Regions from separate parts of the Xylanibacter sp. genome, predicted to be linked through region 1. Evidence: riboswitches for the same ligand, from Rfam matches in the RefSeq annotation. Region 1 holds a riboswitch; the other holds the start of a gene.
The links. Region 1 has a riboswitch for cobalamin ahead of ACZMIG_RS03470 (TonB-dependent receptor plug domain-containing protein). Riboswitches for the same ligand answer to the same signal wherever they lie in the genome.
Positions count from the first base shown of each region.

Region 1 (4,792 bases):
TTATGTTTGTCCATATAAACATATTGTATGGTACGGCAACTATTTTGTCTTTAACATGGTTGAGATATCCGTCTAATGTTATTTTGATATTTGTCTTTTTTGTGACATCTTGTAATAATGTGAATCCTATATTATATTGATCAGTGCTTTCAGGAAGCAGATTTGTGCTGCCGTAATGATAGAAATATGACTCATTGAATGTTGGTGCCCTGAATATATTTTTATATGATGCTCTAATATAAAAGTCATTATTTTTAAAAACTTTATATGAGAGTGACAGAGATGGTGAGAGTTTGCTCATGTCGCGTGCAGATTCTCCATATTCTGCACCATTGTAATATAGTGAAAGCAGCAACTTTCCGATGATAGACAGTCTTGCTGATTTATATTTAGCTGTAGCTGCCTGAAGAACGGTATGTCTAAATGGGTGTGTATCTGTTGAAAGGCTGCTGTTCATGTTGTTATAGCTGTAGTCGGCAGAATAGCAGAACGCCCAGTCTTTAAATGGAGTGTACAGGAGACTTGCAGATGTATAAGCTTCTCTTTGCCAATAATCAGCATCTTTTATGCCGTCGCTATATGAACCGTCTTTATATTTTGAAGCTGCCCAGTTATATTTTGCATTAACTTTTAAAGATAGATTGTTGCTGTTAAATGTGCGGTAGCCGATTTGGGCAAAGAAGTTCTGGTCTCTGAGCTCTTCATTGCTTATATTTGTGTAATATCTGACTTGTCCGGGCAGTTGTCTGTCGTTATCATAATAATATATTTTGCCGCTTAATTCATTGCGGGTATTAATGTTCCATATAAAATTAGTCTCACCATGCCCTGATTTCATACGACTGTTTGTGCGGCGCTCTTTTGTAACGACTGAAATATTGCGTAGCGTGAAAGGATAATCGTTTTCTGCATAGACGAATTCTCCAATTGCCGAGAAAGAAAATTTGTTTGAAAAATTCTGCTCGTATCTTATAAATGGACTAATATATCCGAATGAACCAACTTTCAGCTGAGTGGTCAGATGAGGAGCAGTGTCTTCTGTAGGAGACTTTATTGTCCTTATGTTAATGGATGCCGGTAAACTGGCATTTTTTGCGGGTATAAAAATGTCGTCATTATCGCCGATGACAAGCGATATGTTGTCGATGTTTTCTAAGGAATAGCGCGACAGGTCGATTTGTCCGCTCTGGCAGTCGCTAAGCATTATTCCGTCATAGCTAACGCCTGTATGCTGAGTGCCGAAACTTCTGACAGAAACGGTTTTCATACCTCCGGCACCACCATAATCACGTATGGTTATTCCGGGCATACGGTTAAGGGCATCAGCTATATCAGTGATGCCTGCAGTATTAAGGCTTTTGTTGTTGATTACATATAATGGCGATGTACTGGTAACTTCGTGCTTTTTTTTATTTTCTGTGACCACAACATCCTGCAACTGATATGTGTTATCAATTGTATCATTTTTTTCAGATTGCGCTTGAGCACAAAAAGGAACTGAGCATACCAGAACTAATGCCGTTATTTTTTTCATGTGTGAAATGTTTTATCAACAGCTTTCCTCGAAGCTGGTGGGATAAACTGTTTCAATGGCAGGTCTTCTGACTTATTGTCATAAAAGCAAACGCCTTCCCTATAATACACAGTGGCTATTTTGTTTGCTTCATAAACGACAAATTACAGCAGCGGGACTGTCAGGGATTTTCACCTTGTTCCCTTTTAATCATCATATGATGAACCGATTGATTGTGCAAAGGTAATGATAATAATTATAATTTTAATAATAAAACAGTTAAAAAGATGATATGATACATTCCTTTTAATAGAAAGTGCGTATATATGTTTGGTAAATTGATGTGGTACGAAAAATAGCCATACCAGCGATAAGCACGGTATGGCTATTATATGATATTTACAATTGTGATGCTAAATGTATGCTTGTGTTTTAGTATTCGTCATCATCTGCGACATCTTCTGCTGTAAGATCGAGGTCTTCAGGATTTTCCTCGATTGTTGTTCTGTAGCTTTCTTCTGTCAGCTTATCTTCGTCGAATGCGTCATCATCATCGTCATTGTCATACTTTTCATCAATCTCTGGCAGATCCTCGTCGTCATCTTCGTCAGAATCGTATTTGCGAGAGTCGTCTGTTCCAAATTTAAGACGGGGCTTTTCTGTTTCGGGCTTAAGTTTTGCAAAAATAGCTTCAATCCATGCACCTTTTGAAATTTCCAATACTTCAAATCCGTCAGCAACTTTCTTTTCGTACATTCCGCCAACTTTATGTAATCTGTCTTTGGGTAAAGTTGTTGTACTTATGTCAAATCCGCTCTGTATGATATCCTGAATGCTTTGTGACAAAGAATCCCAACCTCCGCCAAAATTACGATCGATAACTTCAAGCAGTTTTGTTGCAGAAATATGTCGGATGTTCTCGTATGTAAGGTCTGTTACCCTTAATATAGGACGTTTTTTTATTCCTATTTTGACCTTCTGGCTTTCATCGACAGGCATTGTGCCAATCTGGAAACCGCGGGCTTCATACTTCTTGATTATTTCAGGGCGGTCTATCTTTATTTCTTCAACTTCAAATGCGCTTTTGATGATATCAATGTAGTGCTTGATGTTTTCTCTTATATCGGAGTCTTTTTCTGCAACTTCCAACATCCTGAAAACATCATTCTCCTGAATATCCCAAACGTTACTTTTGTTGATGGTTTTTAATGTAAGTGACTTCTTATCAATATCTTTCATATTTCTTTTTAATTAATTTCTTTTTATTTTTAAAATATATCTCTATCTGTCAGTATAGGAAACTTTGAACGATAATGATTCAGTTTGTCTAAATCAATTTCAACAGTGATAGCCTGTTCTTTTTCGTCAGACAGGGCTAGTAAAGCGCCTTTGGGGTCAATGATGGCACTATTTCCGTTATATTGACATCTATCATCTTCCCCTGTGCGGTTACATCCAATTACATAACATTGATTTTCAATGGCCCTTGCTCTTAATAGGATGTTCCATGCGTCCTGCCTGTTTTGAGGCCAGTTGGCCACAAAAATTATAGCGTCATAGTCTTCTTTATATCTCATCCATGCAGGGAATCTTAAATCATAACAGGTCTGTAATAAAAAACGGAAATTTTTATATTTCGCAATTACTCTTTTGTCGCCTGCTGTATAGTATACGTCTTCTCCTCCGTATTTAAACAAATGGTGCTTGTCGTAGTAATAATATTCTCCGTCAGGCATTACAAAATATAATCTGTTTCTGTACTGTGACTGATGTGTCAGGATAGAAAGACTTCCACATATTGCACATCTGTTGGATTGTGCTGTTTCTTTCATCCATTCAAGTGATTTCTGAAAATTGACTTCAGCAGAATATTTTGCCGGATCTGTTATAAATCCTGTCGCCCACATTTCTGGCAATATGTATAAATCAGAGCCAGGATTATTGGATATAAGTTGACCTGCTGCAACCTGATTCCTATCAGGCTGCACCCACTTGATATCCGTTTGGAGGATTGTAACTTTCACTATTTATTCTCGTTTTCAGTTTCTATGAATGCTGCAAAAGTAATATATTATCTTTTATTCGCAAGTTTTTAATAGATATTTTTTGCATAAATGACATATATTTTCTACTTTTGCATTTATGGTTAAGCCTTTAGCAGAGAGATTAAGACCCAAGGTTCTTGACGACTATATCGGACAGAAACATCTTGTCGGTAAGAATGCCGTTCTCCGTAATATGTTGGAAGCCGGAAGAGTGACATCTTTTATCTTATGGGGGCCTCCTGGGGTAGGAAAGACGACATTGGCCTTGATAGTGGCAAATCACCTAAAAGTACCCTTTTATACATTGAGTGCTGTTACAAGTGGTGTGAAAGATGTCAGGGATGTTATTGATAAAGCCAAGAATGCTGGCTTCTTCAATAATTTTACTCCTATATTGTTTATTGATGAGATACACCGCTTTAGCAAGAGTCAGCAAGATTCTTTGTTGGCTGCGGTTGAGAAAGGTATAGTTACGTTGATAGGCGCAACCACGGAAAATCCTTCTTTTGAAGTTATCAGACCATTGCTTTCAAGATGTCAGCTTTATGTGTTGAAGCCCTTGGAAAAAGAAGACTTGCTCGGACTTTTGCAGCGCGCTTTAAGAGAAGATGTTGAACTGAAGAAAAAAAATATAGAACTGAAAGAGACTAATGCCATTCTAAGGTATAGCGGGGGAGATGCCCGTAAATTGTTGAATATTTTAGAGTTGGTCGTTGATTCTGTCAATAGTGAAAAAATTGAGATAACAGATGAAACTGTAGTAGGGTGCTTGCAGCAAAATCCTCTTGCGTACGATAAGGACGGAGAAATGCATTATGATATAATATCTGCGTTTATAAAAAGTATTAGAGGTTCGGATCCTGATGCAGCGTTGTATTGGCTAGCACGTATGATTGAAGGTGGTGAGGACCCTAAGTTCATTGCTCGCAGACTTGTTATAAGTGCTTCAGAGGATATTGGCTTGGCGAATCCTAATGCGCTGCTGCTTGCTAATGCTGCATTTGATGCTGTAAATAAAATAGGATGGCCTGAGGGGAGAATTCCGTTGGCCGAGGCAACGGTGTATCTTGCGACGAGTCCCAAGAGCAATTCTGCATATAACGGTATTAATCATGCACTTGAAGTTGTTGCCAGGACTGGTAATCTGCCGGTGCCATTGCATTTGCGTAATGCTCCTACGAAACTTATGGCTGATCTAGGATATAGTGACGGGTATAAGTATTCACATGATTAT
Region 1 is NZ_DBLZAX010000002.1:346,267-351,058, forward strand. It holds gene ACZMIG_RS03470 (TonB-dependent receptor plug domain-containing protein) at 1-1,534, opposite strand, end outside; cobalamin riboswitch at 1,575-1,759, opposite strand; gene ACZMIG_RS03475 (hypothetical protein) at 1,946-2,752, opposite strand; gene ACZMIG_RS03480 (nitrilase-related carbon-nitrogen hydrolase) at 2,782-3,537, opposite strand; gene ACZMIG_RS03485 (replication-associated recombination protein A) at 3,656-4,792, shown strand, end outside.

Region 2 (4,792 bases), on a different contig from region 1:
GAAAAGCGTAACCTGCTGAATATCAGTGGTTACGCTTTTTGTAAATCTAAATGTCGCCCTGCCGCGTCTTAATCGGCCTTAATGCCGTTGATGTAGGATACGATGTCCTGTCCTTCGGCAGCCCCGGTCTTCTTTCTGATGGAAGTCTTGCGGACATAAATCGTGGCATCCGACTGCTGTGTTACTACGCCAATCTCTTTTGTTGAGAAGCCGGCACACAACAGGCAGGCAATCTGTATCTCCTTTTCCGTAAGCACATTGCCGTATCGTTCCGTAAGCCTGTTGTGGAAGTTGTCATAAAGACGGTCAATTACAAGATAAAGATCAGGCCACACAAGCAGGCTGTCTGTCAGAATCTTGCCCTCACTGATGCCGGCTATGCGTTTCAGAAGAGCCTGATTATGGTTGGTCGGGGTGCTTGCCACCATGCGTATTATTCCAAGTTGCTGCAAAAGTATTTTCTTGAAGAAGGCGTCGTCTTCACTCTTCTGCTGCTTTTCTTCAGGTGTTTCTTCCGCCGGAGTCTGCGTCTCTTTCAGCATCCTTTTCAGCGTGTCTATGCTGTTTTCGGCTTCTGCCAGCCGGCTTAGTCGGTTTCTGTAATATATCCATCCGCCAGCCACGCCCAGCAGAAACAACAGTACGGCTGCCGCCAGCATCCATCCCATACGCTGTCTGTCAAGTCTCAGCTCATGGTTTGCCCACTGCAGGCGCTCCTTCGCTTCCTGCCGTCTTGCCAGGGTGCTCTCCTTGGCATGCATGTCGGCAGTTATCGAGTCGCAATACCTGGATAAGCCAACATAAGATACGGGCTTTCCGTCCCCGTAGTCTAACAGGCAGCGCTCCAGTTCTATCACCATTCTGCGCGAAATGTCGTCAAAGCCTTTTGCCTCAAGTCTCGCTTCGCTCTCTATGGCCTTTTCGTCGCAGATGCGTGCAGAGTCAGGCATGTGCAGATTGATATAGTTTCCTGCCATGGCCATCTGAATGGCCGACAGGCCTGCCATCTGCGGCATCATTCGGCTTATCTCGCGGTAAACGTTGTTAGATTGGCGATACTTTCCGTTGTTTGCCAGATAGTCGGCATAGTTGCGCAGAAACTCACACGCCATGGCCGTGTCGCCGTTCTCCGTGGCCATCCTTACGCTTTGGCTGTAAAAGTGTTCCGACCGAGGGTCTCCCGCTAACGAAAGGTTCAGTCCTATCTTATAGTTCAATATTGCTTTGTCACGTTTCGTCGGATTAAGTTCCAGCGCCCTTTTCATCACCTCGGCAGCCTTGCTGTATTCCCGCTGAAGCTCAAGCAGCCTTGCCTGTTCGGCCATCAGCTTAACCCGTTTTGTTGAATCCTTAATCTTGCCAATCCCTTTGTTTAGGACGTTTATGGCTTCAGCCCTCTTGCCTTTCCAGTTCAGGTACGATGCCTCCAGAAGATAGCTGTCTGTTTGCTTGTCGGCCTCTTCGCGATAGTGCATGATGGCCTCCGGCAGCTGTTCGTCCTCAGCCAGAGACATCCCCATTATCTGATGGGCCATAGCCCGGTTCCATACCAGGTGCAGCTGCTCTTCCCTGTTCAGTCCGCCGGCATTTTCTATAGAGTCCAGTATGGCCAATGCCCTCTCCGGTGCTGTCTTCAGCATATTGTCGCTTAGCTCCAGCGCCTTCCTTCCGGGTGAACTGCATGACGCAAGCAGCACCGCAACCAGCATCATTATATATATTGCCTTTTTATGCATAAATAGCTTATTTCATGTTTGTTGTCATGCAAAGATAAGGATTTTAAGGCAAATCCAAATCAAAATACTTTGTTGTTTTCGTTCGCCGTTACACACGCCTGTGTCAGTCTTTGTCGCATAGATGTTTCCGGGGGAGGAATGCATCACAGATAAACAATGTCTGGGCAATCCGTTTAAGGTTAATGTGCGTGGGGTTTTTGCGGTAAGGCAGACCGCTTTTTATACGCCTTTGTAATGTATTGATATTCAGTATGTTGCAAAAGGTGGTCTTTTAGCTCCTGAAAGACCATCTTTTGCAGCCTAAAAGGATACCTTTTACATCGCAAAACGTGGCCTTTTACATTCATGCTGCTTTCGCCATGCCTTTTCTTTGGCGTCAGCAGACCTTTAGTTCTGTTGCTTTCCGCCTTTCTGTCCCTGTGTCTTGGTCCATGTTCCGGCAGTGGTTCTTGTGCCTTGTGCCGATGTACTGTGCCGTCATGTCTGTCAACTCGCTGTTTATATGCCGATATGTTAAATTTAAAACATTTATGTAAAAACATGGTGCCGTTAATATAAAAACACTTAACTTTGCCCACGCAACGGTTCGCCGTATGGCGATTAAAAGGGAACCGGGTGAGAATCCCGGACAGACCCGCTGCTGTAATCCGCCCTTATATCGGGGTGCGAACAATGAAGCCACTGACATTTTTTCGGGAAGGCGTTCGCATCCGGGCGGTAAGTCAGAAGACCTGCCTTGCTGTTTTTAATAACCTTCCGCAGCCTCGTGGATTAGGCTTCAGGAGAGCATTCTTAATTTTTTATGAAACAAAGATTAGCCATTATGTTCTTGTGCATGGCTGTCTTTACGGGCTATGCGCAAAAGCATGTGAGCCGTCTCGACAGTGTGCAGAGACTTAACGAAGTGGTAGTGCTGGGCAACAGCCAGCGCAGTGTCATTCCGTCGCAGCAGCTTAAGGGCGAAGAACTGCAGCGGCTCAACAGCCTGAGTGTGGCCGACGCGCTCAGGTTCTTTGCCGGCGTGCAGCTGAAAGATTACGGCGGAGTGGGCGGCATCAAGACCGTCAACATAAGAAGCATGGGCACCAACCACGTGGGAGTGTTCTACGACGGCATACAGCTGTCTAACGCGCAGAACGGACAGGTGGACCTCGGCATGTTCTCGCTCGACAACATGCAGGCCATATCGCTCTACAACGGACAGAAGAGTCAGATATTCCAGTCAGCAAAAGACTTCAACTCGGCCGGCTCCATATACATGTGGACGCGCCGCCCCGTGTTTGCCGACAGCACCAGTTATCATCTCAAAGCCACGCTGAAGACAGGTTCGTTCGACCTTGTCAACCCCGCCCTGCTCATAGAGCTGCGCCTTTCCGACAAGGTGTCGGCGTCGTTCAGCGGCGAGTGGCTCAGCAGCAGCGGCAAGTATAAGTTCCGCTACCGCCGCAAGGCCGTCATGACCGACGAGATAATGTACGACACCACCGCCGTAAGACAGAACGGCGACGTGCGCGCCACGCGCATGGAGGGCGCGCTCTTCGGCACCATCAGCGGCGGCGAGTGGATGCTCAAGGCATACAACTACACCTCGGAGCGCGGCGTGCCGGGGGCCATTGTCAACAATGTTTGGCGCCGCGGCGAGCGCATCTGGGACAACAACTCCTTCGTGCAAGGCTCAATACAGAAAGATTTCGGCAGCCGTTATCACACCCGTCTGATGGCAAAGTATGCCTATTATCTCACCAAATACGTCAACAAGGACACCACCGTGATGATGATAGACAACGTTTACCGGCAGAAGGAGCTGTATCTGTCGTCGTCACACCTGTATAACATCACCAACTTCTGGGACGTTTCGGCTGCCTACGACGTGCAGTGGAACACGATGGATGCCGACATGTACGGCTTCGTTTATCCCACCCGCTGGCACCATTTCCTCTCGGCAGCCACCGCCATTACCCTCGGCCGCGTCAAGATGCAGGGCAGCCTTGTGCTCAACTACGTTCACGACCGCACCCGTCTGGCCAAGTCGGCAGGCGACAAGACCGTGCTTACTCCCGCCTTCTTCCTGTCGTGGGCGCCCTTCGGCAGCTCCGATTTTACGATCCGCGCCTTTGCCAAGCGCAGTTTCCGCATGCCGACGTTCAACGACCTTTATTATGCCGACATGGGCAACTCGCAGCTGCGGCCCGAATACACCACCCAATACAACATCGGTTTTGCCTACGACAGTCGCCGCAGCCGCGGCTTCCTGACCGAATGGAGCCTTCATGCCGATGCTTACCGCAACTTCGTCCGCGACAAGATTGTGGCCTATCCCAAGGGCGCGCAGTTCCGCTGGACCATGCTCAATCTTGGCCGTGTGCGCATCACCGGCATCGACCTGACCGGCTCGCTCACGCTCAATCCGCTGCGCGACCTCTACATCACCGGCAAACTTCAGTACACCTATCAGGAAGCAATCGACGTAACTAGTCCGGCCGACACCTACTATCGCGACCAGATACCCTACATACCATGGCACAGTGGCTCGGCCATCGTTCAGGCAACATGGCGCTCATGGAGCCTTAACTACAGCTTCATCTACACCGGCGAGCGCTACAATCAGCAGGAAAACATCGTGTATAACCACACGCAGCCGTGGTACACGAGCGACATCTCCATTGCGCGCAGCTTCCGCTGGAGCCGCTATTCGGCCAAGGTTCAGCTCGAAGTGAACAATCTCTTCAGTCAGGACTACGACGTGATACTCAATTATCCCATGCCCAAGCGCAACTATCGTCTTACCCTAAGTTTTGAATTATGATGCACAACATACATTTTCTGTATATCCTCCTGCTCTCGGCTGTCCTTCTGTCGTCATGCCGCGAAGATGAGGTCGTGGTGCCTACGGAGTACGACATACTGCCCGTAACCGTGCCCGAAGGCAGCGATGTCGTAGGCATGTACCTGCTCAACGAGGGCAACATGGGCAGCAACAAGTGCACGCTCGACTATCTCGACTTCGTGCAGGGCTACTATGTGCGCAACCTCTACGCCGAGCGCAATCCCCATGT
Region 2 is NZ_DBLZAX010000007.1:92,851-97,642, reverse strand. It holds gene ACZMIG_RS07175 (hypothetical protein) at 69-1,712, opposite strand; cobalamin riboswitch at 2,301-2,489, shown strand; gene ACZMIG_RS07170 (TonB-dependent receptor plug domain-containing protein) at 2,539-4,542, shown strand; gene ACZMIG_RS07165 (YncE family protein) at 4,542-4,792, shown strand, end outside.
Region 2: linked by a shared signal. The riboswitch ahead of ACZMIG_RS07170 (TonB-dependent receptor plug domain-containing protein) and the one ahead of ACZMIG_RS03470 (TonB-dependent receptor plug domain-containing protein) in region 1 are both predicted to bind cobalamin.